Thermus thermophilus: one gene and its partner. The protein of the gene in region 2 interacts with the protein of the main gene of each other region in a pairwise test. Links are inferred from orthologs where the notes say so. Each region holds a gene or a part of one and is shown on either strand. Other genes may lie near its edges.

Region 1 (13,706 bases), 160 kb from region 2 along the record:
GGTGGGGGAGGCGGCGGTCACGGGGGCGGGGAACCTCCCGGTGCGCTACGTGATCCACGCCGCCGTCCTCGGGGACGAGCCCGCGAGCCTGGAGACGGTGCGCAAGGCCACGAAAAGCGCCCTGGAGAAGGCGGTGGAGCTCGGCTTGAAGACCGTGGCCTTTCCCCTTTTGGGCACGGGGGTGGGGGGGCTTCCCGTGGAGGCCGTGGCCCGGGTGATGCTGGAGGAGATCAAGAAGGCCCCGGACACCCTGGAGGTCACCCTCTACGGCTACCGCGAGGAGGACGCCGAGGCCATCCGCCGGGCGCTTTAGGGGGCCCTTTCTTCCCCGGGCGCTCGCCCTTCGCCTCCGCCCGGGGCCTCGGGGGAGGGGGTCTGGGCCTTGGAAAAGTACCCCTGGGCGAGAAGCCTGAGGTCGGCCTCCCCCACCCGGCCGTCCCCGTCCAGGTCCCCCTTGGGCTCCTTGCCCTCCTTGCCCCAGTTCTGGGCCAGCTCCAGCAGGCTGGAGAAGGGCTTCCCCCGGGGAAGGGGCTGGCCCAGGGGCTTCCCCTCCTTGTCGTAGAAGACCACCTGGGGGGAAAGCCTCGGGGTGAGGGGCTTTTGGGGGGTGAGGAGGAGGCGGAAGGCCTCCTGGTCCTTCACGGGCTTGGCGAAGGCCATGTCCAGCCGCAAAAGCCGCGTGGCCGGGTCGTAGTCCAGGAGGTGGGCGGGGCTTAGGGCCTTGAGGCTTGCGGGGTCGGGCTCGAGGTCAGCGAGGCGCACCTCCAGCTGGAAGCCCACCGCCTCCCGCCCCTCCACCCGGGCGAGGAGGAGGAAGGGGCCTTCCACCTGGGCCGGGGGGAGGACGAGGGCTAGCCTCGGCGGGGGCGGGTCGGAGACGGTGAGGGTGAGCTTCTGGGCGCGGCTGTTCTTGGCGGCGTCCTCCACGGTGAGGACGAGGGGGAAGCTTCCCTTCTCCTTGGGCACCCCGCTGATCCGCCCTCCCTGGAAGGCGAGGCCCTCGGGGAGCTTCCCGTCCAGGCTAAAGCGGTAGGGCCGCACCCCCCCCTCGGCGCTGAAGGCGGCGGCGTAGGGCTCCCCCAGGTAGGCGGGAGGGAGGCCCGTGGCGGTGAGGCGCAGGGGGTCTACTGTCCCCACGTCCTGGGCGCCGCAGGCGGCGAGGAGGAGGGCCAGAGGCCAGAGCTTCCGCATAGGGCCAGTCTAGCGGGTATAGTTGAGGGCATGGTGAAGCCGGACTGGTGGATCCGGGAGATGGCGCGCAAGGGCATGATTGAGCCCTTTGAGGAGCGGCTTGTGCGGGAAGGGGTCATCAGCTACGGCCTTTCCTCCTTCGGCTACGACCTCCGGGCCGCCCCGGAGTGGAAGATCTTCACCAACGTCTTCTCCACGGTGGTGGACCCCAAGAACTTTGACCCCAAAAGCTTCGTGGAGTACGAGGGGGAGGAGGTGATCATCCCCCCCAACTCCTTCGCCCTCACCCGGAGCCTGGAGTACATCCGCATGCCCGACAACGTTATCGCCATCGCCCTGGGCAAGAGCACCTACGCCCGGTGCGGCATCGTGGTGAACGTGACGCCCCTGGAGCCCGGCTGGGAAGGCCACGTCACCCTGGAGATCTCCAACACCACCCCCCTCCCCGCCAAGGTCTACGCCGGGGAGGGCATCGTCCAGCTCCTCTTCCTGGAGGGCCCCCGCCCCGAGGTCACCTACCGGGACCGCAAAGGGAAGTACCAGGGGCAAAAGGGCATCACCCTGCCCAGGGTGTAGGCTATGGGCGTGCGCCTTCTCTTCCTCCTCTTGGTCCTCCTCGGCGCCTGCAAGGGTGAGAGCATGAAGCCCCTTCCCTACCTCTCGGAAACCCCCGTGCGCGCCTTCGCCGCCCCCAAGCCCGTGCTGGAGCCGGGCAAGGACTACTACGCCCGGCTCAAAACCACCCAGGGGGAGATCCTTTTGGACCTCCTGGAAAAGGAGGCCCCCAACACGGTGAACTCCTTCGTCTTCCTGGCCCTTCACCGCTACTTTGAGGGGCTGGACTGGCACCGGGTGATCCCGGGCTTCGTGGCCCAGACCGGGGACCCCACGGGCACGGGCCGGGGCGGACCCGGCTACGCCTTCGGCCTGGAGATCGCCCCGGGGCTGGCCTTTGACCGGGAAGGCATGGTGGGCATGGCCCGCACCCAGGACCCCAACTCCAACGGGAGCCAGTTCTTCATCACCCTGGGGCCCGCCCCCCACCTCACCGGGCAGTACACCCTCTTCGCCAAGGTGGTGGAGGGGATGGAGGTGGCGAGGCGCCTCGCCCCCACGGAAGGTCCCTCGGCCACGGGGGCGAAGGACAAGCTCCTGGCGGTGGAGATCCTGGTCAAGGAATGATCCCCGAAGGCACCCGCTTCCTCCTGCCCCCTGAGGCCAGGCTCAAGGCCGAGGTGGTGGGGAAGCTCCAGCACCTCTTCCGGCGCCACGGCTACGAGCCCGTGGAGCTTCCCGCCTTGGAGCTTTACGACCCCGACCATCCCCTGGCGGAAAGGGCCTTCAAGCTGGTGGACAAGACGGGGGAGGTCTTGGCCTTAAGGAGCGAGTTCACCACCCTCCTCGCCAAGCTCCTCCGGGCCCACCTGGGGGAGGGCGTGCACCGCTTCCAGTACGCCGGGGCCCTGTGGCTCAGGGAGGCGGACGCGGAGCTTGGGCGCCTTCGGGAGTACACCCAGGTGGGCCTGGAGCTTTTGGGAGCCACGGGGCCCTTGGCGGACGCCGAGGTGCTGGAGCTCGCCTTCGCCGCCCTCGAGGCCTTAGGGGTCCAGGGGGAGGTGGAGGTGGGCTTGCCGAGCCTCGTGGGGGAGGTGCTCAAGGCCTCGGGGCTTCCCGAGCCCCTGCAAAGGCGGGCGCAGCAGGCCATCCACCGCAAAAACCTCCCCGAGCTCAAGGGGCTTCTCGCGCAAACCCCCGTCCCCGAGGAGGCGCGGAAGGTCCTCCTCGCCCTCCCCGACCTCTACGGCGGGCAGGAGGTCTTGAAGGAGGCGCGGGGCCTTCCTCTCCCCCCCAAGGCCCAAGAGGCCCTCGCCCAGCTGGAGAGGACCCTGGACCTCCTGGGAAGGCCCGTCCTCCTGGACCTGGGCATGGCCCGGCGGTACGAGTACTACTCGGGGATCTTCTTCCGGGCCTACACCCCGGGGTTCGGCCTCCCCCTCCTCGGGGGCGGGCGGTACGACGGGGCCCTTTTCCCCAAGGCCGCGGGCTTTGCCCTGGGGGTGGAGCGGCTTCTTGAGGCCTTGCAGCTCCCCAAGGAGGAGGAGGCCCCGGAGGTCTTGGCCCTGGACCTCAAGGCCCTCCGCCGCTTCGCCCAGGAAAGGCGCACGGAGCTTTTCCACGGGGAGGACCCCGTGGCCTACGCCCGAAGGCGCGGCATCCCCTTCCTCGCCCGGGGGGAGGAGATCTGGAGGGTGGAATGAGGCGCTTCGCCCTCACCGTGGCCCTGCCCAAGGGGCGGATCTTCCGGGAGGCCTACGAGGTCCTGAAGCGGGCCGGGCTGGACCTCCCCGAGGTAGCCGGGGAGAGGGCCCTCCTCCACGGGAAGGAGGGGGGCGTGGCCCTTCTGGAGCTTCGCAACAAGGACGTCCCCGTCTACGTGGACTTGGGGATCGCCGAGATCGGGGTGGTGGGCAAGGACGTGCTTTTGGACTCGGGAAGGGACCTTTTTGAGCCCGTGGACCTGGGCTTTGGGGCCTGCCGGCTCTCCCTCATCAGGCGCCCCGGGGATACGGGGCCCATCCGCCGCATCGCCACCAAGTACCCGAACTTCACCGCGAGGCTCCTCAAGGAAAGGGGCTGGGCGGCGGACGTGGTGGAGCTTTCCGGGAACATTGAACTCGCCGCGGTCACCGGTCTCGCCGACGCCGTGGTGGACGTGGTGCAGACGGGGGCCACCCTGAGGGCGGCGGGGCTTGTTGAGGTGGAGGTCCTCGCCCACTCCACGGCGAGGCTCGTGGTGAACCGGCAGGCCCTCAAGCTCAAGCGGGCGCTCCTCAAGCCCTTGATCCAGAGGCTCAGGGAGCTTTCCGGACCATGAGGGAGCGTACGGAAACCCGGCGGCAAAGGGTAGAGGAGGTCTTGAGGCGGCGGCAGCCCGACCTCACCGTCCTCCTGGAGAACGTGCACAAGCCCCACAACCTCTCGGCCATCCTGCGCACCTGCGACGCCGTGGGGGTCCTCGAGGCCCACGCCGTGAACCCCACGGGCGGGGTGCCCACCTTCAACGAGACGAGCGGAGGTAGCCACAAGTGGGTCTACCTGCGGGTCCACCCCAACATCCACGAGGCCTTCCACTTCCTAAGGGAAAGAGGCTTCACCGTCTACGCCACCGCCCTTAGGGAGGACGCCCGGGACTTCCGGGAGGTGGACTACACGAAGCCCACCGCCGTCCTTTTCGGGGCGGAGAAGTGGGGGGTCTCCGAGGAGGCCTTGGCCCTGGCGGACGGGGCCATCAAGATCCCCATGCTGGGGATGGTCCAAAGCCTCAACGTCTCCGTGGCCGCGGCGGTGATCCTCTTTGAGGCCCAACGGCAGAGGCTAAAGGCGGGGCTTTACGACAGGCCCCGCCTAGACCCGGAGCTCTACCAGAAGGTGCTTGCGGACTGGCTCAGGAAGTGAGGAGGGCCTCCTCCTCCAAGAGCTCCTCCAGGGCCTGGGCCTTGACCCCGAGCACGGAAACCCAGACCTGAAGCTCCCCCCAGGCCTCCTCGTCCCCCGGGTTTTCCTTGGCCCTTTTCCAAGCGTTCTGGAAGGCCCTGGAAGCCTCGTCCATCTCGTCCAGGAGCACCCCCAGGACCTCCCTCAGGTGTTCCTTGCGCGCCCGTTTCCGGGCTTCCGCCTTGGGCATCCTACCTCCTTCCCATCCTGCGGAGAAGCCGCTCCACCCGCTTCTGGTAGGCACGGATCTCGCGCTCCCAGTACCAGATCAGCTCCCACCTGGGCTCGGGCCTACGCAACTCCTCCTCTATTTTGGCCTGGTGCTCACGGATACGCGCTTGGTAGCTCTCCACGCTCTTGCGCAACCGCCTATTGCCCATGCACGTACGTGAGCCAGCCCTCGTACTCGGGCCGCCGTCCCGTGGCGGCCTCCAGGTAGACCTCCCGGAGCTTCAAGGTAATGGGCCCCGCTGTTCCCGAGCCGATGGGCCGCCAGTCAATCATGGACACCGGGGTCACCTCGGCGGCGGTCCCGGTCATGAAGACCTCGTCGGCCATGTAGAGCTGGTCCCGGGTGGCCCGCACCACCTGCACTTCATAGCCCAGGTCCTTGGCGATGCGGATCACGGAGTCCCGGGTGATGCCCTCGAGGTTCACCGAGTGCTCCAGGGCGTAAATGACCCCGTCCCGCACGAAGAAGAGGTTCTCCCCGCTCCCCTCGGCCACGTACCCCTCCTCGTCCAGGAGGAGGGCCTCGTCGGCCCCGGCGGCCACCGCCTCCATCTTGGCCAGGGCCGAGTTCACGTAGTTGCCGCCCACCTTGGCCTTGCCGGGCATGACGTTCGCGGGGAAGCGGGCCCAGGAGCTGGTGATGAGCCTGGCCCCCTTGCGCACCGCCTCCTCCCCCAGGTAGGCCCCCCACTCCCAGGCGGCCACCATCACCTCGGCGGGGTTGTTGGGGAGGGGATTGACCCCTAGGGCCTTCGCCCCCATCCAGGCCAGGGGGCGGATGTAGCAGCTCCTGTAGCCGTTTTTCCGCACCACCTCCTTGATGGCCTCCTCCAGCTCCTCCGGGGCGAAGGGGATCTCCATGCGGAGCACCTTGGCGGAGTTGTAGAAGCGCTTCACGTGCTCCTTGAGCCGGAAGATGGCGGGGCCTTTGGGGGTCTCGTAGGCCCTTATCCCCTCAAAGACGCTGGTGCCGTAGTGGAGGGCGTGGCTTAGGACGCTGGTCTTGGCCTCCTCCTGGGGCACCAGGGCCCCGTTCATCCAGATGAGTCCGGCCCTGATCTGCACATCGCCGCCCTTGGCCTCAGGCTTGGTCATGGCGAACCTCCGCCCCCATCATAGTGCTTTCTTGCATCCCCGTGTCGGAGCGCAATAGGGTGAAGACTCGCCGCGCTTCCTCGCCCAGGGCCTGGAGCAGGGGAGCCTTGAGGCTGCCCTCCCGGAAAAGGAGGTGGACGGTGCGCCCGGCCCCAGGGGGACTTAGGGGGCGCAACCGGGTCCTTTGGGCCGGAGAGAGGGTCCAGAGGGCCACCTCGGGGAGGAGGGTGAGCCCCCCCGCGGCGTCCACCAGGCGGACCAGGGTCTCCAGGTCCCCGCTTTGGAACTCCACAGACCGCCTGCCGAGGCTTGGACGGCACACGGAGAGGACCTGGTCCCGGAAGCAATGCCCTTCGGCGAGGACCCAGGTGTCCTCGAGGGGGATCTCCAAAGGGTGGACCGCCTCCCGCTCAAAGAGGGGGTGGCCCGGGGCCACGTAGACCCAGAAGGCCTCGGTAAAAAGGGGTTCGGCTCTAAGGCCTGGGTGCCGTTCCTCTGTGCCCACGAGCCCTGCGTCCAGGCTTCCTTCCTCTAGCCCCCGCACGATCCCCGGGGTGAGCTCCTCCCGCACCGAGAGGGAAAGACGGGGGAAACGTGCTTTCAGCTCCGGAAGGAGCCGGGGGAGGAGGTAGGGGGCGAGGGTAGGGATGACCCCGAGCCGGAAGGATCCTTGGAAGCAGGCCGCCTCCCCCTGCACCAAAAGCCTGAGCCTTTCCACCTCCTCGAGGATCCTCCGGGCCTGGGCCACGGCCACCTGGCCCGCCTCCGTGAGCGTGCCCTTCCTCCGGTCAAAGAGCCTCGTCCCCAGGGCTTCCTCCAGCTTGCGGATCTGGACGGAGAGGGCGGGCTGGGTGAGGTAGACCCGTTCGGCGGCCCGGGTGAAGCTCCCTTCCTCCGCCAGGGCCACGAGGTAGCGCAGCTGGTCCAGCGTCGGTCTCATAACCTTTGCTTATTCTAGCGTCACGCGAGATGTATTGGACTTATAACCGGCCCTTCTTCTAAGGTGAGGGTGCCCGTCGGGGAACCCCCCCGGGCGAGAGGAGGGAGAAGATGTTCCTGAGGATAGACCGCCTGCAGATTGAGTTGCCCATGCCCAAGGAGCAGGACCCCAACGCCGCCGCCGCGGTCCAGGCCCTTCTGGGCGGGCGCTTCGGGGAGATGTCCACCCTGATGAACTACATGTACCAGTCCTTCAACTTCCGGGGGAAGAAGGCCCTGAAGCCCTACTACGACCTCATCGCCAACATCGCCACCGAGGAGCTGGGCCACATTGAGCTGGTGGCGGCCACCATCAACAGCCTCCTGGCCAAGAACCCGGGGAAGGACCTGGAAGAGGGTGTGGACCCCGTGAGCGCCCCCCTGGGCTTCGCCAAGGACGTGCGCAACGCCGCCCACTTCATCGCCGGGGGAGCCAACAGCCTGGTCATGGGGGCCATGGGGGAGCACTGGCACGGGGAGTACGTCTTCACCAGCGGTAACCTCATCCTGGACCTCCTCCACAACTTCTTCCTGGAGGTGGCGGCCCGCACCCACAAGCTCCGGGTCTACGAGATGACCGACAACCCCGTGGCCCGGGAGATGATCGGCTACCTCCTGGTGCGGGGCGGGGTGCACGCCGCCGCCTACGGCAAGGCCCTGGAAAGCCTCACCGGGGTGGAGATGACCAAGATGCTCCCCATCCCCAAGATTGACAACAGCAAGATCCCCGAGGCCAAGAAGTACATGGACCTGGGCTTCCACCGGAACCTCTACCGCTTCAGCCCCGAGGACTACAGGGACCTCGGGCTCATCTGGAAGGGGGCCTCCCCTGAGGACGGCACCGAGGTGGTGGTGGTGGACGGCCCGCCCACGGGGGGTCCCGTCTTTGACGCGGGCCACGACGCCGCCGAGTTTGCTCCCGAGTTCCACCCGGGCGAGCTTTACGAGATCGCCAAGAAGCTCTACGAGAAGGCCAAGTAACCCCTAGCCTGGCCCGTAGCGCCCTCCCGGGAGGGCCCGGGCCAGGCCCTTGAGCTCCAGAAGGGTGAGGAGGGAGAGCACCCGCTCCGGGGGGATCCCCAGGGCCGTGGCCAGGGCCTCGGGGAGGGTCTCCCCCTTTTCCTGCAGGAGGGCGTAAAGGGCCTCCTCCTCCGGGGAGAGGCCCGGGGGGGGCTTAGGCCTTGCGGCCATCCCCAGGTAGGACAGGACGTCTTCGGCGGAGAGCACCGGGTAGGCCCCGTCCTGGATGAGGCGGTTGGCTCCTAAGGAACGCTCGTCCGTGGGTCTTCCGGGGACGGCGAGCACCTCCTTGCCGAGCTCCAAGGCGTGGCGGGCGGTGATGAGGGCCCCGGAGTCCAGGGGGGCCTCCACCACGACCACCGCCCGGGAGAGCCCGGCGATGAGGCGGTTCCTCCGGGGAAAGAACTCGGGCTTGGGGCCCGTCCCGAAGGGGAACTCGGAGAGGAGGTCCATCCGTTGGGCCAAGGGGCGGTTCTCCGGGGGGTAGACCCGGTCCAGGGCGCTTCCCAGGACGCCCAGGGTGCGCCCGCCCCCCTCCAGGGCCCCGAGGTGGGCCTCCCGGTCTATGCCCCGGGCGAGGCCCGAGACCACCCAAAGCCCGGCCTCGGCAAGCTCCCGGGCGAGCCTCCGGGCGAAGGCCAAGGCCCAAGGGGAGGCGCGGCGGGTGCCCACCAGGGCCACGGCCTTCCCCTCCTTGGGAAGCTCCCCTTTGAGGTAGAGGTGGGTGGGGGGCTGGGGAAGCGCCTTCAGCCCCTCGGGGAAGCCCTCCTCCCAGAGCCCCAGGAGGCGCACGCCCATGGCCTCGGCAAGGCGCCTTTCCCTTTCCGCCCGGGCCTCGGCCTGGGGGAGGTGCCGCCAGGCCTCGGGGAAGCGCTCCCGCAGGAAGCCTAGAGGGTCCTCCGCCTTTAGAACCTCCAAAAGCCGCTTGGGGCCGATGCCCGGGAGGAGGGCGAGGGCCAAGGGGTCCACGCCTGGAGTATACTGGAGGCCTTGGAAGGTCCGGCCCCCGCCCCCAAGGGCGAATCCTCAGGGTCGGGATCACCTGGAGAAACCATGGCGGAAAAGACCTATTCCGGATTTGTGGCCATCGTGGGCAAGCCCAACGTGGGCAAGTCCACCCTGCTCAACAATCTTCTCGGGGTGAAGGTGGCCCCCATAAGCCCTCGTCCCCAGACCACCCGCAAGCGCCTCCGGGGCATCCTCACCGAGGGGAAGCGCCAGATCGTCTTCGTGGACACCCCGGGGCTGCACAAGCCCATGGACGCCCTGGGGGAGTTCATGGACCAGGAGGTGTACGAGGCCCTCGCCGACGTGAACGCCGTGGTCTGGGTGGTGGACCTGCGCCACCCCCCCACCCCCGAGGACGAGCTGGTGGCCAAGGCCCTAAAGCCCCTCGCGGGGAAGGTGCCCATCCTCCTCGTGGGGAACAAGCTGGACGCCGCCAAGTACCCCGAGGAGGCGATGAAGGCTTACCACGAGCTTCTGCCCGAGGCCGAGCCGCGGATGCTCTCCGCCCTGGACGAAAGGCAGGTGGCCGAGCTCAAGGCGGACCTTCTCGCCCTCCTGCCGGAAGGCCCCTTCTTCTATCCGGAGGACTACGCCAAAAGCGACCAGAGCTTCGGGGAGTGGGTGGCGGAGATCCTCCGGGAGGAGGCCATGAAGCGCCTCTGGCACGAGGTGCCCTACGCCGTGGCCACCAAGGTGGAGGAGGTGGCGGAAAGGGAAAACGGCGTGCTCTACATCAAGGCGGTGATCTACGTGGAGCGCCCCTCCCAGAAGGCCATCGTCATCGGCGAGGGCGGGCGGAAGATCAAGGAGATCGGTCAGGCCACGAGGAAGCAGCTCGAGGCCCTCCTCGGCAAGAAGGTGTACCTGGACCTCGAGGTCAAGGTCTACCCCGACTGGCGCAAGGACCCCGAGGCCCTAAGGGAACTCGGCTACCGTTCCTCCGTAGGGTGAGGCAGGAGGGTGTTTCCCCGGACCTTGGGGAGTAGCATAGGCCTATGCCCTGGCTTCTTCCCCGCGAGATCGCGCCCCTCCACCAGAAGGCCCTGGACCGCTATCTGGGGGGCCTCACGGAGAGGCTTTCCGACCCCAATGTGGACCGGAACGCCTTGGTGCGGGAGGAGCTCGCCCGCCTCCTCTACGGGAGGCCCTACGAGGAGCTTCTGGAGGTGAACCCGCTCGCGGCCATGGGCCTGGACCCGGAGGGGATCACCTTTGAGGCCGAGTACTACGCCGCCACCGACCTGGAGAAGTTCCGGCGGGTCAAGCCCCTCCTCTGGTTTTGGAAGGTCTTGGACCTCACGCCCTTGGGCCAGTCGGTGCACTCGGGGGTGGCCATAAGGCGGGCCCTCGCCCCCTTCATCTTCAAGCGGGTGGGGAAAAACCCCAAGTTCTTCCAGAACGTGGAGTTCTCCGTGGGCTACAACCTGGAGCTTGGGGACGACGTGGTGGTGCACCGCTACGTCTTCCTGGACGACATCGGGGGCATCAAGATCGGGGACCGTACCTCCCTTTCCGACTACGTCAACGTCTACAGCCACACCCACCACGTCCTGGCCTCCCCCGACGTCACCCTGAAGGAGACCATCATTGGAAGCGGGGTCCGCATCACCTACCACGCCACCGTATTGGCGGGGGTGCGCATTGGGGACGACGCCATGGTGGGTACGGGGGCCATCGTCACCAAGGACATCCCCCCCCACGCCATCGCCCTGGGCGTCCCCGCGAGGCCCGTGCGCTACAAGGTCCGCCACGACTGCCCCTACTGCCGCAAGGGGGAGCCCCACCCCTCGGACCTTGTTCCTAAGCTTCCCGACCGCAAGGGAAACCCCGACTACCCCGACTTTCTGCCCCCGGGCTTCGGAACGAGGGAGGCAGGCTCTTGACGGGGTGGGGCTTTTTTGGCTAAACTGACGAGTGCGTGCGGGGGCGATTAGCTCAGCTGGTTAGAGCGCACGCCTGATAAGCGTGAGGTCGGTGGTTCAAGTCCACCATCGCCCACCAAGGACCCCCCTACTCGCGAGTGGGGGGGAAGTCTTTTGTCCCGGGTCCCGAGGGCTGGCTTGTGCTAGCCTTTTAGCGGCATGGACGGCAACGCGCCCGAACCCAGGTACTGGGAGAAGATGCGGCTCGTGGCGGAGGTCCTCAAGGCGGTGAAGGGCCCCATCTACATCGCCACCCACGTGGACCCCGACGGGGACGCCATCGGAAGCTCCCTGGGGCTTTACCGGGCCCTCAAGGCCCTGGGCAAGGACGCCCGCTGGGTGGCCGAGCCCCCGAGGTTCCTCCGCTTCCTCCCCAAGGAGGAGGAGTACTCCGACCCCGTGGAGAAGCTTCCTCCCGGGGCCACCCTGGTGGCCTTGGACAGCGCCGAGCCCTCGAGGGTGGTGGGGGTCCCCGTGGAGGGCTTCGTCATCAACATAGACCACCACGGCACCAACCCCCGCTTCGGCCACCTCCACGTGGTGGACCCCTCCAAGGCGGCCACCGCCCAGATGGTGAAGGACCTCATTGACCTCTTGGGCGTGGAGTGGACGGCGGAGATCGCCACCCCCGTCCTCACGGGCATCCTCACGGACACCGGCAACTTCCGCTTCGCCAACACCACCCCCGAGGTGCTCCGGGTGGCGGCGGAGCTTTTGGGCTACGGGGTGAAGCTCGCCGAGCTCACCGACCGCCTCCAGTTCCGCCCCCCCTCCTACTTCCGCCTCATGGGGCAGGTCCTTTCCACGGTGGCCTTCCACTTTGGCGGGCTCCTCGTCACCGCCCACCTCCCCGAGGAGGCCAGGCGGGAGGAGGAGGACTCCGACGACTTCGTGGGCCTGATCCGCTACGTGGAGGGCAGCGTGGTCTCGGTCTTCCTCCGCAAGCGGGAGGAGGGGGTGAAGGTCTCCATCCGCTCCCGGGGCGGGGTTTCGGCCCAGAACATCGCCCTAAAGCTCGGGGGCGGCGGGCACGTCCCCGCCGCCGGGGCCACCCTGAGGGGGGTAGACCTGGACCGCGCCTACGAACTCGTCCTCGAGGCCGTCCGGGAGGAGCTCACGCGGGCGGGGTACCTCTAGGGGGGTCCCAGAGGAGAGGGGGGTGGGAGAGGAGGAGGGGGGCCACCTCCTCCCCGGGCTCCACAAGGAGGCGGTGGCGGTAACGGTTGCCCCGGGGCTCCCGGTACGCCTCCAGGCTTCCCCCTTCCTCCACGAGCCACACCTCGGGGACGCCTCCTTGGGCGTAGAGGGCGAGCTTCTTAAGGTCCACCTCCCGGGTGGAGAAGCTGACCTCCACCACCAAGAGGGCATCCCCGGCTTCGGGGAGCCTTTCCCGGTAAAAATCCTCCCGCGGCCGGAGCAGGGCGAGGTCCGGTTGGGGCAGGGAGTGGGGGGAAAGGCGAAGGGGGTTTTGCACGTAGACCAGGGCCCGGTCCCCGTAAAGCCTTTCCAGCTGCTTGGCCAGGTAGGTCACCAGGCTGGCGTGTCCGCTGCCGATGGGGGCCATCTCGTAGACCTCACCGTCCAAGAGCTCTAGGCGAAGCCCTTCTGGGGCCTTCTCCAGGAGGGCCTGGAACTCCTCGAGGCTCAGGCGGTGGCGGATCATCTCCCCATTTTAGGCCCCGTACTTGAGGAGCTTCCCCGCGTGGGCGAGGAGGAGGGGCATGAGCTCCACCCCCCGGAGGTGGCCGAGGCTTCCCCTTTGGGCCTCCCTCTCCGTGAAGCGCCTCGCCTCGTCCGCCCGCAGGTAGGGGGCCTTCAGAAGGAGGGGCACGGGGTGCCAGGAGTGGGCCTTGAGGAGGGCGGGGGTGGAGTGGTCCCCGGTGATGGCGAGGACGTCCGGGCCCAAGGAGAGGATCTCGGGGAGGAGGGCGTCAAAGCGCTCAATCTTCTCCACCTTTCCCCAGAAGTTCCCGTCCTCCCCCATGGCGTCCGTCTTCTTCACGTGGAAGTAGAAGAAGTCGTACCGCCCCCAGTTCTCCTTTAGGGCCTTGAGCTTCCCCTCCAGGGCGTCCCCCTCCCCCTCCACGGGCAGGACCTCCATGCCCACCAGGCTGGCCAGGCCCTTGTACATGGGGTAGCTGGCGATGGCGGCGGGGGTGAGCCCGTAGACCTCCCCCATCCGGGGGAACCTCGGCTTCTTGGAGGCTCCCCGGAAGAGGGCCCCGTTCATGCGGGGCTCGTCCTCGAGGACCTCCTGGATCCTCTCCGAAAGCAGGTTGACGATCCTGGCCGTCTTCTCCGAGGCCTCGTCCAGGGCCTTGGCCTTTAGGGGGGGCAGGCCCGTCTTCTGGGGGTCGGTGTCCGTCACCTGGTCCTCCAGCCCCTCCCCCCGGAGGATCACCAGGAAGCGGTGCTCGCTTTCCGTGTAGAAGTGGACCTCCACGTCCTCTATGCGGGGGATGGCCTCCTTGAGCTTGGCGATGACCCTTTGGTTCTCTTCCGTGGAGGGCCTTCCCGCCCTGCGGTCCACCACCTTGCCCTCCGCCAGGGTGGCGAAGTTCCCCCTTAGGGCCACGTCCCCCTCCCGGAAGTCGGCTCCGAGGCCCAAGGCGCTCAAAGCCCCCCGGCCCACCACGTGGCGGAAGGGGTCGTAGCCGAAGAGGGCGAGGTGGCCGGGGCCGGAGCCCGGGGCGAGGCCGGGGTAGACGGGGGTGAGGAGGCCTAAGGCGCTTTCCTCCGCCAGGCGGTCTAGGTTCGGGGTCTTGG
Region 2 (13,743 bases):
CCGGAATGCCCACTTCCGTCAATCCGGTTCGCCGAAAACGGGACCGATTCCTCCTCCTACCGCTCCACCTCCACCCTGATTTTATAGTTGCCCCGCACCGTCTTGCCAACCACCTCCAGGAGCCTGAGGGTCCCAAGCCCCTCCGCGAAGAGCAGGTCCCCGGGGGCGAGCTCGTCCTTGGGGGAGGCGGGCCTCCCCTTGAGGCGCACCTTGCCCGCCTTGACCCCCTGGGCGAAGTAGGACCGAGAGACGCCGAAGCCCTTGGCCCCCACGGCGTCCACCCGCAAGGAGGGGACGACCAGGGTGCGCACCCGCTCCCTGGGGGGCCTCAGGGCCCCTTCGGGAGGGGGAAGGAGGCGGTAGCCCTGGGCCTCGAGGGCCTTCCTCCCTTCGGGGAGGAGGGCGGCCAAAACCCCTTCCTCCACCTCCTCCACCTCGCCCAAAACCTCCCCCAGGTCGGCGGGCGGGGGGCGGTCCAGGAGGACCACCTCCACGGGGTCGGAGACGGAGGGCACCTCCTCGGGGTAGAGGACGGCCACCTTGCGCTCCGCCAAGGGAAAGCCGCCGAAGAAGGCCACCCGGATCCCCTCCCGGCGGGCCATCTCCTCCAGGCGGGCCTGGTCCTCGGGGTCCAGGAAGCCCGTGCGCACCACCCGGCCGCCCCGGGCCCGCTTGAGGTAGCGCTCCAGGTCCGCCATCAGGAGGCCCCCTGGAGGACGAAGGTCAGGGTGGCGCTCGCCCGCTCCTCCCCCTCCACCAGGGCCCGCACCGCCACCTTGCCCACGCCCCGGCGGAAGGCGAGGAGCTCCCCCTCGAGGATCAGGGTGTCCCCCGGGTAGACGGGCCGCCGGAACCGGGCCCCCTCCACCCCGGCGAGGAAGGCGAGGCCCCCTTGGGGAAAGCCCGGCTGGCGCACCAGGGCCCCCACGGCCGCCTGGGCCATGGCCTCCAGGATCAGCACCCCGGGCATGACGGGGTGGCCGGGGAAGTGCCCTTGGAAGTGGGGCTCGTTGAAGGTCACGTTCTTGAGGGCCTTGAAGCGCCTTTCGTCCGCCTCCAACACCCGGTCCACGAGGAGAAAGGGGTAGCGGTGGGGCAGGACCTTGAGGATCTCCCGGATGTCCACAGGGCCTCACCTCCTCAGGACGTCGTCGGAGGAGAGGATGGTGTCCTCGAGGACGTGGAGCATCTCCAGGGCCTTCCCCGTGCCCAGGGCCACGGCCTCCACGGCGTTCTCCGCCACCACCACGGGCACGCCGGTGGCCTCCTGCAGGGCCACGTCCAGGTTCCTAAGGAGGGCCCCGCCCCCGGTGAGGAGGATGCCCCGCTCGTAGATGTCCGAGGCGAGCTCCGGGGGAGTGGTCTCCAGGACGTTCCTCACCCCCTGGAAGATCTTGCTCAAAGGCTCCTGAAGGGCCTCCACGACGTCCTCGGCGGGGATCTCTGCGGTGCGGGGAAGGCCCGAGACGAGGTCCCGGCCCCGCACCTCGGCCACCTCCTTCTCCTCCCCGGGAAGGAGCTTGGCCCGCCCCAGCCGGATCTTGAGCTCCTCGGCGGTGCGCTCCCCGATGAGGAGGTTGTACTTCTGGCGGATGTAGCGGATGATGGCCTGGTCCATCTCGTTCCCGGCGATGCGGAGGCTTTCCGAGCGCACGATGCCCCCTAAGGAGATGACGGCGATGTCCGTGGAACCGCCCCCGATGTCCACCACCATGCTCCCCGTGGGCTCGGCCACGTTGATCCCCGCCCCGATGGCGGCCGCCAGGGGTTCCTCAATGAGGTAGACCTTGTGGGCCAGGGTGGAGACGGCCTGGACCACGGCCCGCCGCTCCACGTCCGTCACCCCGGAGGGAACCCCCACCATGATCCGCACCCGCCCCTTGAAGAGGCGGCTCATGGGAGAGAGGACCTTCTGCAGAAAGAGGAGGAGCATCTTCTCCGTGAGGGCGTAGTCGGCGATGACCCCGTCCTTGAGGGGGCGCACGGCCACGATGTTCCCGGGGGTGCGCCCGAGCATCCGGTAGGCCTCCGCCCCCACGGCCTTCACCTCCCGCTTCCCCTGGACCACGGCGATGACGGAGGGCTCCTTCAGGACGATTCCCTTCCCCCGCACGTAGATGAGGACGCTGGCCGTCCCCAGGTCAATGCCGATGTCTTCGCCTTTAAGCATAGCGCCTCACTTCACCTAGCGTACTCCACCGCCCGGGTCTCCCGCACCACGGTCACCTGGACCTGGCCCGGGTAGTTCATCTCCTTCTCAATGCGGCTCGCGATCTCCCGGGCCAGGAGGGTGGCCTTGGCGTCGCTGACCTTCTCCGGCTTGACGATGACCCGCACCTCCCGGCCCGCCTGCACGGCGAAGGCCGTCTCCACCCCGGGGAAGGAGAGGGCGATGCGTTCCAGGGCCTCCAGGCGCTGGAGGTACTCCTCGAGGCTCTCCCGCCTCGCCCCGGGCCGCGCCGCCGAGAGGGCGTCGGCCGCGGCCACCAAAACGGCGTAGAGGGTCTCGGCGTTGTCGGGGTCGTGGTGGTGGGCGATGGCGTCCACCACCTCCTTGGGCTCCCCGAAGCGCCGCGCCAGGGCGATGCCGATCTCCACGTGGCTTCCCTCCACCTCCCGGTCCACGCTCTTGCCGATGTCGTGGAGGAGCCCGGCCCTCCGGGCAAGCGCGGCGTCCAGGCCGAGCTCCGCCGCCATGATCCCGGCGAGGTGGGCCACCTGGATGGAGTGCTTCAGAACGTTCTGGCCGTAGCTGGAGCGGAAGTGGAGCCGGCCCAAAAGCTGGATGAGGCCGGGCTTCAGGCCCACCACCCCCGCCTCCAAGGCCGCCTCCTCCCCCCTTTCGTAGATGAAGGTCTTCATCTCCTGCTTGGCCTTCTCCACCACCTCCTCAATGCGGCTTGGGTGGATGCGCCCGTCCTTCAAAAGCTCCTCCAGGGCCATGCGGGCGATCTCGCGGCGGATGGGGTTGAAGGAGGAGAGGAGGACGGCGTCCGGGGTGTCGTCAATGATGAGGTCCACCCCCGTCAGGGCCTCAAAGGCGCGGATGTTCCGCCCCTCCCGGCCGATGATCCGCCCCTTCATGGCGTCGGAGGGGATGGGCACCACGGTGACGGCGAGCTGGGCCGCGGTCTCCGAGGCCTGGCGTTGCATGGCCTGGGCCAGGATCTTCTGGGCCTCCCTTTTGGCCTCGAGGCGGGCCCGCTCCAGGGCGGCCCGCACCCTCTGGGCCTTCTCCTCCTCCAGCTCCCGGTCCAGGCGCTCCAGGACGAGCCTGCGGGCCTCCTCGGGGGTGAGGCCCGCCACCTCGTAGAGCTTCCGCTCCACCTCCTTAAGCCGCTCCTCCAGGGCCCTGGCCTCCGCCTTGAGCGCCTCCTCTTTACGGACAAGCTCCGCCTCCGCCTCCTCCAGCCGCGCCGCCCTGGCGTCCAGGGCCTCGGCCCGCTTGGCGAGCCGCTCCCCCTCCCGGCGGAGCTCCTCCCGCTCCGCCTTGAGGCGCTCCCGCTCCTCCTTGAGCTCCTCCTGGAGGGACCTCAGGCGCTCCCGCTCGGCGCGAAGCTCCTCCCGCTCCGCCTTAAGGCGTCCCTCCGCCTCCTCCAGGCGCTTTTTGGCCTCGGCCTCGGCGGCCTCGAGGCGGCGCCTGATCTCCGCCTCCACCTCCTCCCGCTGGGCCTTGGCCCGGGCCTCCGCCTCCTGGCGCAGGGCCTTGGCCTCCTGGCGGGCGGCCTCCAGGATGTCCCGGGCCTCCTTCCGCGCGGCCTCCAGGACCTCCCGGGCCTCCCGCCTCGCCGCCTCCAGGAGCTCCTTGGCCTCCTGGGCCGAGCGGTCCTCCCCCTTCCGCCTAAGGAGGAGGACCCCCCCAAGCCCCAGGACCAGGAGCAGAAGAACCAGGTCCAGAAGGGACATCTACTCCCCCTCGTCCTCGCCTGCGGCCAGGACCACCTGGTCCGAGCGCTCCAAGACCTTGGCCCGGATCTCCTCCAAAAGCTCGGGCCGCTCCCGCAGGGCCTCGGCCGCCTTCTCCTTCCCCTGGCCCAGGCGGAGCTCCCCGTAGGAGAACCAGGACCCGGCCTTCTCAATCACCCCCGCGGCCACGGCCACGTTCACCAGGTCCATGACGGGGTCCAGCCCCCGGCCGAAGTAGATCTCCAGCTCCGCCTCGCGGAAGGGGGGGGCGAGCTTGTTCTTCACCACCTTGACCCGCACCTTGACCCCCACGGCCTCGTTCCCCACCTTGATGGGCTGGCCGCTTTTGCGCACGTCCAGGCGCACGCTGGCGTAGAACTTCAGCGCCCTCCCCCCCGGGGTGGTCTCGGGGTTGCCGTACATGACCCCCACCTTCTCCCGCACCTGGTTGATGAAGATGGCGGCGGTGTTGCTCTTGGCGAGCACCGCGGTGAGCTTGCGGAGGGCCTGGCTCATGAGCCGGGCCTGGAGGCCCACGTGCTGATCCCCCATCTCCCCCTCAATCTCCGCCCGGGGGACCAAAGCGGCCACCGAGTCCACCACGATCACGTCCACCGCCCCCGAGCGGGCGAGGAGCTCCACGATCTCCAGGGCCTGCTCGCCCGTGTCGGGCTGGGAGACCAGGAGGTCTTCCACCTGGACGCCGAGGCGCTGGGCGTATAGGGGGTCCAGGGCGTGCTCCGCGTCCACGAAGGCGGCCACCCCGCCCCGCCTCTGGGCCTGGGCGATGATGGTGAGGGCCAGGGTGGTCTTGCCCCCGGACTCGGGGCCGTAGATCTCCACGATCCGCCCCCGGGGGATGCCGCCGATCCCCAGGGCGAGGTCTAGGGCGAGGGAGCCTGTGGGGATCACGTCCACCTGTTGCCTGGGCATCTCGCCCAGCCACATCACCGCCCCCTTGCCGAATTCCTTCTCAATCGCCTTCAGGGCGTTCTCCAGGGCCTTGCGCTTGCTCTCGTCCATGCTCACCTCTCAGGGAAAACTTCTCCAAAACGGTGTACACCGGCCCCTTGGGCTTAAGCTCCGAGCGCACCAGGGCGAAGCCCTCCACCGGCCACTCCAGGCCGAAGAGGACGGGAGGCACGCGGGGCGCCGGGGCCTTCCTCCGGGCCAGGGTGATGTGGGGCTTGAAGGGCTTGTCCCAGCCGGGGATCCTGACCGCCTCCTCGCCCAAAAGCTCCTCCACCCCGGCGCGAAGCCCCTCGGCGAGGCGGAGGAAGCCTTCGGCCTCCGCCTTGGCGAACCAGACCCGGGGGGTTCCTTCGTTGGGGAAGTAGCCCGTCCCGCGAAGCCGCGCCCGGAAGGGGGCCTCGAGGCGGGCGAGCCTGTGGCCCAGGGCCAGGTAGTCGGGAAGCTCCTCCTCGGGCCGCTCGCCCAGGAAGAGGAGGGTCAGGTGGAGCTGGTGGGAAGGGACGGGCTTCCAGCCGCGAAAAGGGCGGACCTTGGTCTGGGCTTCCGCCAGGGCCGCCCGGACCTCCTCGGGTAAAAAGACCGCGTAGAAGAGCCTCATGTCACAAGGAGCGCCAAGGCCGCGTAGACGCTTCTTAAGCGCACGGTTTCCCGGTCTCCCGGGAAGCGGTAGCGCCGCACCTCCGCGCCCGTGGGGCCCGCCAGGGCCACGTAGACCGTGCCCGGGGGCTCGCCCTCCAGGGGGTCCGGCCCCGCGACCCCGGTGGTGGCCAGGGCGTAGGTGGACCCGAAGAGGGACCGCGCCGCCTCCGCCATGGCCCGGGCGGTCTCGGCGGAAACCGTCCGGGAGAGGAGGTCCTGAGGCACCCCGAAGCGGGCCTTGGCCCCTACGGAGTAGGATACCACGCCCCCCAAATAGAAGCGGCTCGCCCCCGGCACGCGGGTGATCTCCGCTCCCAGAAGCCCCCCGGTGAGGCTCTCCATGGTGGCGAGGGTGGCCCCTTCCCGCTCCATGCGCCTTTTCACCGCCTCGGCGAGGGTCATCTCCCCCTCGCCCCAGACCTCCTTAAGGAGCGTTTTCTTGATCCGCTCGGCAAGCTCCGCCACCCGGTCCTCCCGGCCCCGGACCACCACCTCCACCCCGTGGACCTTGGGGTAGGTGCCCACCTCCACCTCCTCCCCCCGGACGAAGAGGGGGCCAAGCCGCTCCACGATCTCCGACTCCCCGATGCCCCAGGTCTTCAGGACCCTTTCGGCGTAGGGCCTTCGCGGCAGGCCCAGGCGGGGCAGAACCTCCTGCCACATGGGGCGCCACTCGGGAGGGGGCCCGGGGAGGAGGACCAGGTCCTTACCCCCTTTGCGCACCCACCACCCCGGGGCGGTGCCCCGGGGGTTTTTGAGCCAGGTGGCGGAGGGGATCCGCATGGCCTGCTTGCGGTTGGCCTCAGGCATGGCGCGCCCCCGGGCGCGGAAGAAGGCCTCAATCTCCCCAAGCACGGCCTCGTCCAGCTCCAAAGGCTCCCCCAAGGCCAGGGCCACCGCCTCCCGGGTCACGTCGTCCGGGGTGGGGCCGAGGCCGCCGGAGAGGACCACAAGCCTGGCCCGGGCGAAGGCCTCCTCCACCTCCCGGGCCAGGGGCGCCACCTCGTCCGCCACCCTAAGGGTCCTTTCCACCTTGAGGGCGTAGGGCTTGAGGCTTCTTGCGATCTCCGCCGTGTTGGTGTCCAGGGTCTCCCCGTAGAGGAGCTCGGTGCCTACCCCGAGGATCTCTGCCCGCTCCATGCCGCCTCCTTAAAGGGAAGGGCCTCCACGCGGTACCGCCCCCCACCTCCTTCCACCTCCGCCCCCACGGGCACCTCCTTCCGCACCACGGCGAGGCCCAGAAGGCCGAAGGGGGTCTTTAGAAGGCGCTTCGCCTCCCCCACGCGCTTTCCCCCCAGGAAGAGCTCCGCCGGGGCCTCGCCCCCCTCCAGAGCCCTCAGGCCCACAAGGCGGTAGGGCGCCTCCTTTCCCTCGGTCCTGGCCATGATCTCCTGGCCCACGTAGCACCCCTTGCCGTAGTCCACCAGGTGGAGAAGGCCCACGCTCTGGGGGAGTTCCCCTTGGATGTCCGAGAGGAGGGGGAGGCCCTTGAGCAGGGTGTAGAGGGGATAGAGCTCCGGGGGAAGCGCCCCTTCGGCCCTCTCCCCCACCTCCTCGCGGCCGTCCGCGTAGAGGAGGCGGAAGAGGGGCAGCGCCACAAGCTCCACCTGGTCAAAGACGATGTAGCGGCGCAGGCGCCTTTCCAGGCCCTCGAGGCTCCCCCAAGGGGCGAGGAGGAAGCCCTCGGGGTGGGGAAAGAGGGTCGCCGCCTCTTCAATCTGGCCCTTGTGGTTGAGGAAGAGCACCCCAGCAGGCCCCGAAACCCGTCGCAGGTCCCGGGTGCCCTGCCCCTGGAGGAAGGAAAAGGCGTCGGGGCCCCGGAGGAGGAGCACCCCAGGGAAGGCGAAGAAGCCTTCGCCGGAAAGGGCTTGGGCCAAAAGGCGCTCCATCCTCCCCATTATTGACCAAAGGGTCACCCCAGGGGGAGAATGCGGTCCGTGCGCTTTCTCGCCGGCTCCTTCCTTGCCCTCCTCCTCGTGGGGGTGATCGTGGCCCTCCCCGGGGCCGCCCTGCCCTACTGGCGGGAGCGGTACGGGACGGAAGAGGGGGCCTCCCTCTACTTCGCCGCCCTCCTCCTCGGCCTCCTCCTCGGGGTGCACCTGGGACAGGAGGAGAGGCGCCATCCCTTCTTTCCCCTGGCCCTGGGCCTGGTGGGCCTCGCCTTTCTCGGCCTTCCCTTCGCCCCCTCTTACGCCTGGATGGCGTCCCTGGCCTTCCTCCTCGGCCTGGGGGAGGGGGTGATGAACGTCCACGGGAACAGCCTCGTGGGGGAGCTCTACCCGGAAAGGCGGGTGGAGCTTTTGAACCGGGTCAACGTGGCCTTTGGCCTGGGGGCGGTCCTCACCCCTTTGGCCTTGGCCTGGCTCCCCTACGCCGCCTTTCTGAGCCTGGCGGGCCTTCTCGCCTTCCTCGCAGGCGCCCTCGTCCTCGGGGCGCCTGCGGCGGAAAGGCCCAAGGAAAGGCCCCGGGGAGCCCTCTGGCCCTTCCTCCTCGCCGTGGGGCTCTACACGGGCCTCGAGGGGGCCCTGGCCACCTGGAACCGGGTCTGGCTGGAGGCCTTGGGCCACGCCACCTCCCTAGGCGGCCTCCTCCTCACCCTCTACTGGCTCTTCCTCGCCTTGGGCAGGCTCCTCCTCGCAGGAAGGGTGGCCAAGGACCCCTTGAGGGCCCTCCGGGGGCTTCTCCTCGGGGTGATGGGCCTCCTCCTCCTCAACTTCCTCCCCCAGACCGCCCTCCTCTTCCCCCTCGCGGGCTTCCTCCTCGGCCCCCTCTTCTCCACCCTCTTCGCCCTGGTGCAGGCCCGCTTCGGCCACCGGGCCCTGGGGGGGCTCATGTACGCCGGGGCGGCGGGGAGCACCCTGATCCCCGGGCTTTTCGCCCTCCTGCCCGACCGGGGGATCCCCCTGGGGCTTTTCGCCCTAAGCCTCGCCCTCTACCTCCTCCTCCGGGGCGCGGAGCGGGAGGTGGCCCGTGCTTAAGGCGGTCCTCTTTGACCTGGACGGCACCCTGGCGGACACGGACCCCCTGCACCTCCTGGCCTGGCGGGAGGCCCTGGCGCCCTACGGCCTGGAGGTGGACCCCATCTTCTACCGGAAAAGGATCTCGGGGAGGCTGAACCCCGAGATCGTCCGGGATCTCTTGGGCCTGGAGGGAGAGGAGGCGGAAAGGCTCATCGCCGCCAAGGAGGCCCGCTTCCGGGCCCTCGCCCAGGGGCTCAGGCCCACCCCGGGGCTTGCGGAATTTTTGGAGCACATCCGGGAGAAAGGCCTCCTTTGGGGCGTGGTGACCAACGCCCCCAAGGAAAACGCCCGCCACGTCCTCGAGGCCCTGGGCCTAAGGCCGCCCCTCCTGGTCCTGGCGGAGGAGGTGGGCCGGGGAAAGCCCGACCCCCTCCCCTACCGGGTGGCCCTAAGGCGCCTCGGGGTGGCCCCCGAGGAGGCCCTGGCCTTTGAGGACTCCCCTTCCGGGGTGAGAAGCGCCGTGGGGGCGGGGATCCCCACCTACGGCCTCCTCACGGGGCACGAGGCGGAAGCCCTTCGGGAGGCGGGGGCGAGGGGGGTTTTCCGGGACTTCCGGGAGGCGTTAGGCCTCCTTTAGGGCGTAGCGGGCGAAGGCCTCCTCGTCAAAGCGGCCCTCCACCAGGTCCTCCCAATAAAGCCACCCCTCGCGGAAGGGGGGAAAGGGGAAGAAGCCGCCCTCGGCCTTGAGGTGGAAGGCGAGCTCGCAAGGCTCCGTCACCCCCTGCTGGAAGGCGAGGAGGGCGGACTGGTAGGCCCCGAAGGCGCTTTGCGCCTGGCTCCCCACCATGGCCTTTTTGCCCTTCTCCCGGGCGAGGGCGAGCATCTCCAGGGTCCAGGTGACGCCGGTGCGGGCGGGCTTGAGGTTGAGGACGTCAAAGGTGTTGAGCTGTAGCTCCCGCCTGAGGTCCTTCGGGGTCATGGCCGCGTCGTCGGCGATGAGGGGGAGGATCCCCTTCTCCCTCAAGGCCCGCCTCGCCTCCACCTCCTCCACGGGCAAGGGCTCCTCCACGTAGCGGAGGCCAAGCTCCTTCCAGGCCAAAAGGTAGCGCTCGGCCTCCTTGGGGGGAAGGGACTCGTTGGCGTCGGCGTAGAGCTCGGCCTCGGGGAAGGCCTCCTTCAGGCGGAGGATGCGGCGGGTGTCCGCCTCCAGGTCCCGCCCCACCTTCACCTTGAAGACCCGGACCCCCGCCCCAAAGGCCATGCGGGCGTCCTCCAGGACCTCGTCCTCCTCCCCGAGGCCCAGGATGTAGGCCACCCGCACCCGGTGCTTGGCGGGCTTGAGGACCTGGTGAAGCTCCTCCCCCTCGCTCCGCGCCCAGGCCTCCCAGAGGGCGGTGTCCAGGGCGCCCTTGAGGCCGAAGTTAAAGGGGAAGGCCTCCAGAACGGCCCTTATCCCCTCCTGGTCGTCGGCCTCGAGGCCCAAAAGCTTGGGCCTCAGGTAGTCCAACCCCGCCCTCACGCTCCCCAGGGTCTCCCCGTAGATGGTGGGGCGGATGGCCACCTCGGCCCGGCCTAGGGAGCCGTCGGAAAGCTCCACCTCCAAAAGGGCGTGCTCCAAGGCGGCAAGCTCCGAAGCCTTCCCCCAGCGCAAGGGGGCCTTCAGGGGGATGCGGAAGGGGATGAGGCGCAGGTCCCGTACCGTCGGCATAGCCCCCATTCTATGGGCCGAGGCCGTGCCTCTGGAGAAAGGCCCGCACCGCCAGGACCTCTTCCTCAGGAGAAAGGGCCTCCGTGTCCAGGACCAGGGCCCGGGGGTGGCCCTGAAGGAGGCGCAAGGGGCCTTGGGGGTCGTAGTTCCGCTTCTCCTCGGCCACGATCTTGAGCTTGGCGAGGACCTCCTCCAGGGGGGCCAGGGCCAAGGCCTCCTCCAGCTCCTCCGGGGAGAGAACCCCTTCCGCCAAGGCCTTTAGCTCCGCCATCTCCTCGGGGCGGAGCTCCACGCGGTCAAAGGCGTCCCGCCGAGAAAGGAGCCTTTTGAGCCGGGTGGCCTCCCGGGCGTGGAGGAGGACGAAGCGGGCCTCGGGGAGGTGCTCCAGGGCGTAGGCCACCTCCCCTTCCCCCCTCAGGCCGTCAAAGAGGAGGAGGGGCCTTGGGGGCACGTACCCCCGGGCCAGGACCTCCGCCACCCCCCCGGGGAACTCCTCCCGGAAGCGCCGCGTAAGGCGGAAGCGCTCCTCCCGGGGAATGGGGGGCTTGGCCCCGTAGCGGGGGAGGACGTAGCGGTCCACGAGCTCCCGGCGGTCGGGGAGCCGGGGAAGGCCCAGGGCCTCCACCAGGGTGCTCTTCCCCACCCCGGTGAGGCCCACGAGGACGAGCAAAGGCACCTCCCTCGCGGGGACGAGGGAGGGGGCGGGCTCCAGGGAGAAGGCCACCTCCATGCCCCCCATGCTACCTGGTAGGATGGAGGGGCCATGAAGCGGCTTTTCGCCCTCCTCGGCCTCGCCCTGGGCCTTGCCCTGGCCCAGGCCCCCGCCTACCCGGAGAACACCCTGGGCCTGGGCTACGCCCCGGACAAGGGCGTTTACCTCCAGGGAAGCGCCCTTCTGCCCTTCAGCCCCTTGGGAATAGACACCGGCCTGGACCTCCAGGTCCTCCTGGCGCAAAGCCCCGAGGCCTACGCCCTCCTCAAGGCCAACCTCTTCCCCGGCCTGGTGGTGGAGGGCCTCTTCGCCTCGGCGGGCCTGGGTCTGGACCTCCGCTACCCCTTCGGGGTCCACCTCGGCCCCCTGGCGAGCGTGGAGCTTCCCGGGGGGGCCCTCTCCCTGGGCCTCGGCCTCGGCTACCAGGCGGGGGCGGGCCTCCATCTGGCCTGGGGGGCGGGGCTCAGGCTCTACCTGGAGCCTTGGGCCCTCGAGGTCTCCGCCTCGGACCGCTACCCCTTCCTCCTCTCCCTCCTCTACCTCTGGTAGCCCGTGAGGAAGAGGCTTCCCCTCCTCCTCTTCTCCCTGCCGGCCCTCCTCCCCCTCTTCCTCTTCGTCCTCTACCCCTTCCTGGAGGTGGTCCGGTTCTCCACCTGGGACTGGTCGGGGCTTTCCGAGCCCAGGCCCGTGGGGCTCAAGAACTACCGGGACCTCCTGCAAGACCCCGCCTTCTGGAAGAGCCTCCTCGTGACCCTGGAGTTCATGCTCCTGGCCCTTCCCCCCTTCCTCGCCCTCTCCCTGGTCCTGGCCGTGGTCCTGGACGGCCTGCCCTACGAGCGCCTGGCCAAGAGCCTCCTCTTCCTGCCGGGCCTCGTCACCCTGGGGGGAGCGACCCTCTCCTGGTACACCCTCTTTACCCCGGAGTACGGGGCCTTGGCCCAGTTCCTCCCCATCCCCCCCTGGGACCGGGAGGGGTTTTGGGCGCTCCTCATGGTCGTGGCCTTCACCCTGTGGCGGCACCTGGGCTACGGGGTCCTGGTGGCCTCGGCCCGGCTCAAGGCCATCCCCAAAACCCTCCTCGAGGCCGCCTACGTGGACGGGGCCGGGCCTTGGGAGGCCTTCCGCTACGTGGTCCTGCCCCTGATGCGGCCCGCGGTGGTCTTCCTCCTGGTGGTGGGGACGATCCTCTCCCTGCAGTCCTACGCCGCCGTCTTCCTCCTCACCCGGGGGGGGCCCTACGGGGCCACGCGGGTCCTCGGCTACTACCTCTACGAGGCGGGGTTTGAGAGCTTCCGCCTGGGGTACGCGGCGGCCATCACCGTGGTCCTCCTCGTCCTCACCCTCCTCTTCGCCTACGCCCAGCTCCGGCTCCTCCGTCACGGGGAGGCATAGCGGTAGCGGGCAAGGTCCCGGAGGTGGCCCGCGAAATCCACGTTCAGGTAAAGCCGCCCCCCGGCGTGGAAGAAGTAGAGGTAGGGGCGGCCCTTTTCGTCCTGGCGCACCGGGTTCAAGACGGCGAGGAGGGCCTTCTGCCCGGGGTTGGCGATGGGCCCCGGGGGAAGGCCGCCGTAGCGGTAGGTGTTGTAGGGGGAGTCCACCTGGAAGTCCCCCGCCTCCCGGGAAAGCTCCGGAAGCCTCTTCCCCAAGGCGTAGGCCACGGTGGGGTCGGCCTGGAGGGGCATGCCCCGCTCCAGGCGGTTCAGGAAGACCCCGGCGATGTAGGGCATCTCCTCGGCGCTCCCCGCCTCCTTCTCCACGATGGAGGCCAGGGTAACCCAGGCGTGGACGGAAAGCCCTCGCTCCGCTAGAAGCCTTTGCACCGGAGGGGTGAGCTCCGCCTCAAAGCGGCGGAGCATGGCCCGCACCACCTCCTCGGGGGTGGCGAGGAGGTCAAAGGTGTAGGTGGCGGGGAAGAGGTAGCCCTCCAGGGTCCGCCCCTCCACGTAGGGGGGCTTGAGGGCCCCCGGGCCTTCCACGAGCCTGAGGAAGCCCTCCCCGTCCAGCCCCGCCTCGGAGAGCCTCCGGGCGTAGTCCACCGCCCTCTCCCCCTCGGGGAAGGTGAGGGTGACGCTTAGGGGCTTCACGCCCCCGGTGAGGGCCCGGGCCAGGCGGAAGGCCCCCTCGCCCTTCAGGCGGTAGACCCCAGGAACGAGGCGCTTCGCCCGACCCGAGAAGCGGAGGTAGGCGGAAAAGGCGTGGCCCGAGCGCAGAAGCCCCGCCTCCTCCAAGATCCTCGCCACCTCCGCCCCCGTGGCCCCCCGGGGAATGCGCACCACGGCCTCCCTTCCCGTGGGGCCGAGAAGCCAGAGGGCGTAGAGGAGGAGGAGGAAGGTGAGGAAGAGGGCCACCACCCCACGCCGAAGCCAGTTCCTAGATCCCTCGGGCAAGGTAGTCCTCCAGAAGCACCACGGCCGCGAGCTCGTCCAGCTTCCCCTTGTCCCGGCGAAGCCGCTTGGGGGCGTGCTTGAGGCGCTCCTGGGCGAGCTTGGTGGTGAAGCGCTCGTCCCATAGCTCCACCTCCACCCCCCTGGCCCTCAGGGCCTCCACCAGGGGGAGGACCTTCCCCGCCTGGGCGCTCTCCTTGAGGTCGGTGCGCAAGGGGAGGCCCACCACGAGCTTAGAAAGGCCCTCCCGCCGCACGAAGTCCAGAAGGGCCTCGAGGTCCTCCTCCAGGGTCTTGCGCACCAAATACCCCCGGCCCGAGGCCAGGGGCACCCCCTCCTCCCCCACGGCGAGGCCGATCCGGGCCTCCCCCACGTCAAGCGCGCCCACCCGCATACTGAACGCTCTGGTCCGCCAAGACCACCCCCAGGTAGAGGAGGGCCACGCCCAAGGCCCTTCCCGCC

What was found.
Region 1: the proteins of recA (region 2) and dprA interact in binary tests that used the Bacillus subtilis proteins (3 or more experiments, as listed by UniProt). The link is inferred for Thermus thermophilus from one-to-one orthologs.

What each region holds. Positions count from the first base shown.
Region 1 is NZ_AP025158.1:1,853,759-1,867,464, reverse strand. What follows is about bases 6,978-9,939. They hold dprA (DNA-processing protein DprA), read right to left. Parts: upstream 8,980-9,939; coding sequence 7,975-8,979; downstream 6,978-7,974. Other genes in these bases: era (GTPase Era), read left to right, coding at 9,064-9,939; TthTMY_RS10000 (manganese catalase family protein), read left to right, coding at 7,063-7,971. Also shown: TthTMY_RS10050 (macro domain-containing protein), read left to right, coding at 1-313; TthTMY_RS10045 (putative Ig domain-containing protein), read right to left, coding at 310-1,191; dcd (dCTP deaminase), read left to right, coding at 1,222-1,767; TthTMY_RS10035 (peptidylprolyl isomerase), read left to right, coding at 1,771-2,373; TthTMY_RS10030 (ATP phosphoribosyltransferase regulatory subunit), read left to right, coding at 2,370-3,449; hisG (ATP phosphoribosyltransferase), read left to right, coding at 3,446-4,066; tRNA (guanosine(18)-2'-O)-methyltransferase TrmH, read left to right, coding at 4,063-4,647; TthTMY_RS10015 (hypothetical protein), read right to left, coding at 4,637-4,876; TthTMY_RS10010 (branched-chain amino acid transaminase), read right to left, coding at 5,056-6,012; TthTMY_RS10005 (hydrogen peroxide-inducible genes activator), read right to left, coding at 5,999-6,952; more of era, read left to right, coding at 9,940-9,969; TthTMY_RS09985 (acyltransferase), read left to right, coding at 10,014-10,901; TthTMY_RS09975 (DHH family phosphoesterase), read left to right, coding at 11,100-12,077; TthTMY_RS09970 (Uma2 family endonuclease), read right to left, coding at 12,055-12,603; TthTMY_RS09965 (2,3-bisphosphoglycerate-independent phosphoglycerate mutase), read right to left, coding at 12,613-13,706. UniProt on the Bacillus subtilis protein: Protein that helps load RecA onto ssDNA during transformation. Binds cooperatively to circular ssDNA, is able to bridge different segments of DNA. Favors the loading of RecA onto SsbA- or SsbB-coated ssDNA and formation of RecA-DNA filaments.
Region 2 is NZ_AP025158.1:2,018,157-2,031,899, forward strand. What follows is about bases 2,919-5,917. They hold recA (recombinase RecA), read right to left. Parts: upstream 4,930-5,917; coding sequence 3,907-4,929; downstream 2,919-3,906. Other genes in these bases: rny (ribonuclease Y), read right to left, coding at 2,919-3,906; thpR (RNA 2',3'-cyclic phosphodiesterase), read right to left, coding at 4,880-5,476; TthTMY_RS10935 (CinA family nicotinamide mononucleotide deamidase-related protein), read right to left, coding at 5,473-5,917. In the rest of the region: TthTMY_RS10905 (S4 domain-containing protein), read right to left, coding at 57-698; 3-hydroxyacyl-ACP dehydratase FabZ, read right to left, coding at 698-1,126; TthTMY_RS10915 (rod shape-determining protein), read right to left, coding at 1,133-2,170; more of rny, read right to left, coding at 2,182-2,918; more of TthTMY_RS10935, read right to left, coding at 5,918-6,657; TthTMY_RS10940 (glycine cleavage system protein T), read right to left, coding at 6,630-7,406; TthTMY_RS10945 (MFS transporter), read left to right, coding at 7,446-8,495; TthTMY_RS10950 (HAD family hydrolase), read left to right, coding at 8,488-9,114; TthTMY_RS10955 (enolase C-terminal domain-like protein), read right to left, coding at 9,100-10,185; TthTMY_RS10960 (hypothetical protein), read right to left, coding at 10,196-10,915; TthTMY_RS10965 (bioflim formation protein), read left to right, coding at 10,949-11,446; TthTMY_RS10970 (carbohydrate ABC transporter permease), read left to right, coding at 11,450-12,289; endolytic transglycosylase MltG, read right to left, coding at 12,274-13,284; Holliday junction resolvase RuvX, read right to left, coding at 13,268-13,675; TthTMY_RS10985 (hypothetical protein), read right to left, coding at 13,656-13,743. UniProt on the Bacillus subtilis protein: Multifunctional protein involved in homologous recombination, DNA repair and competence.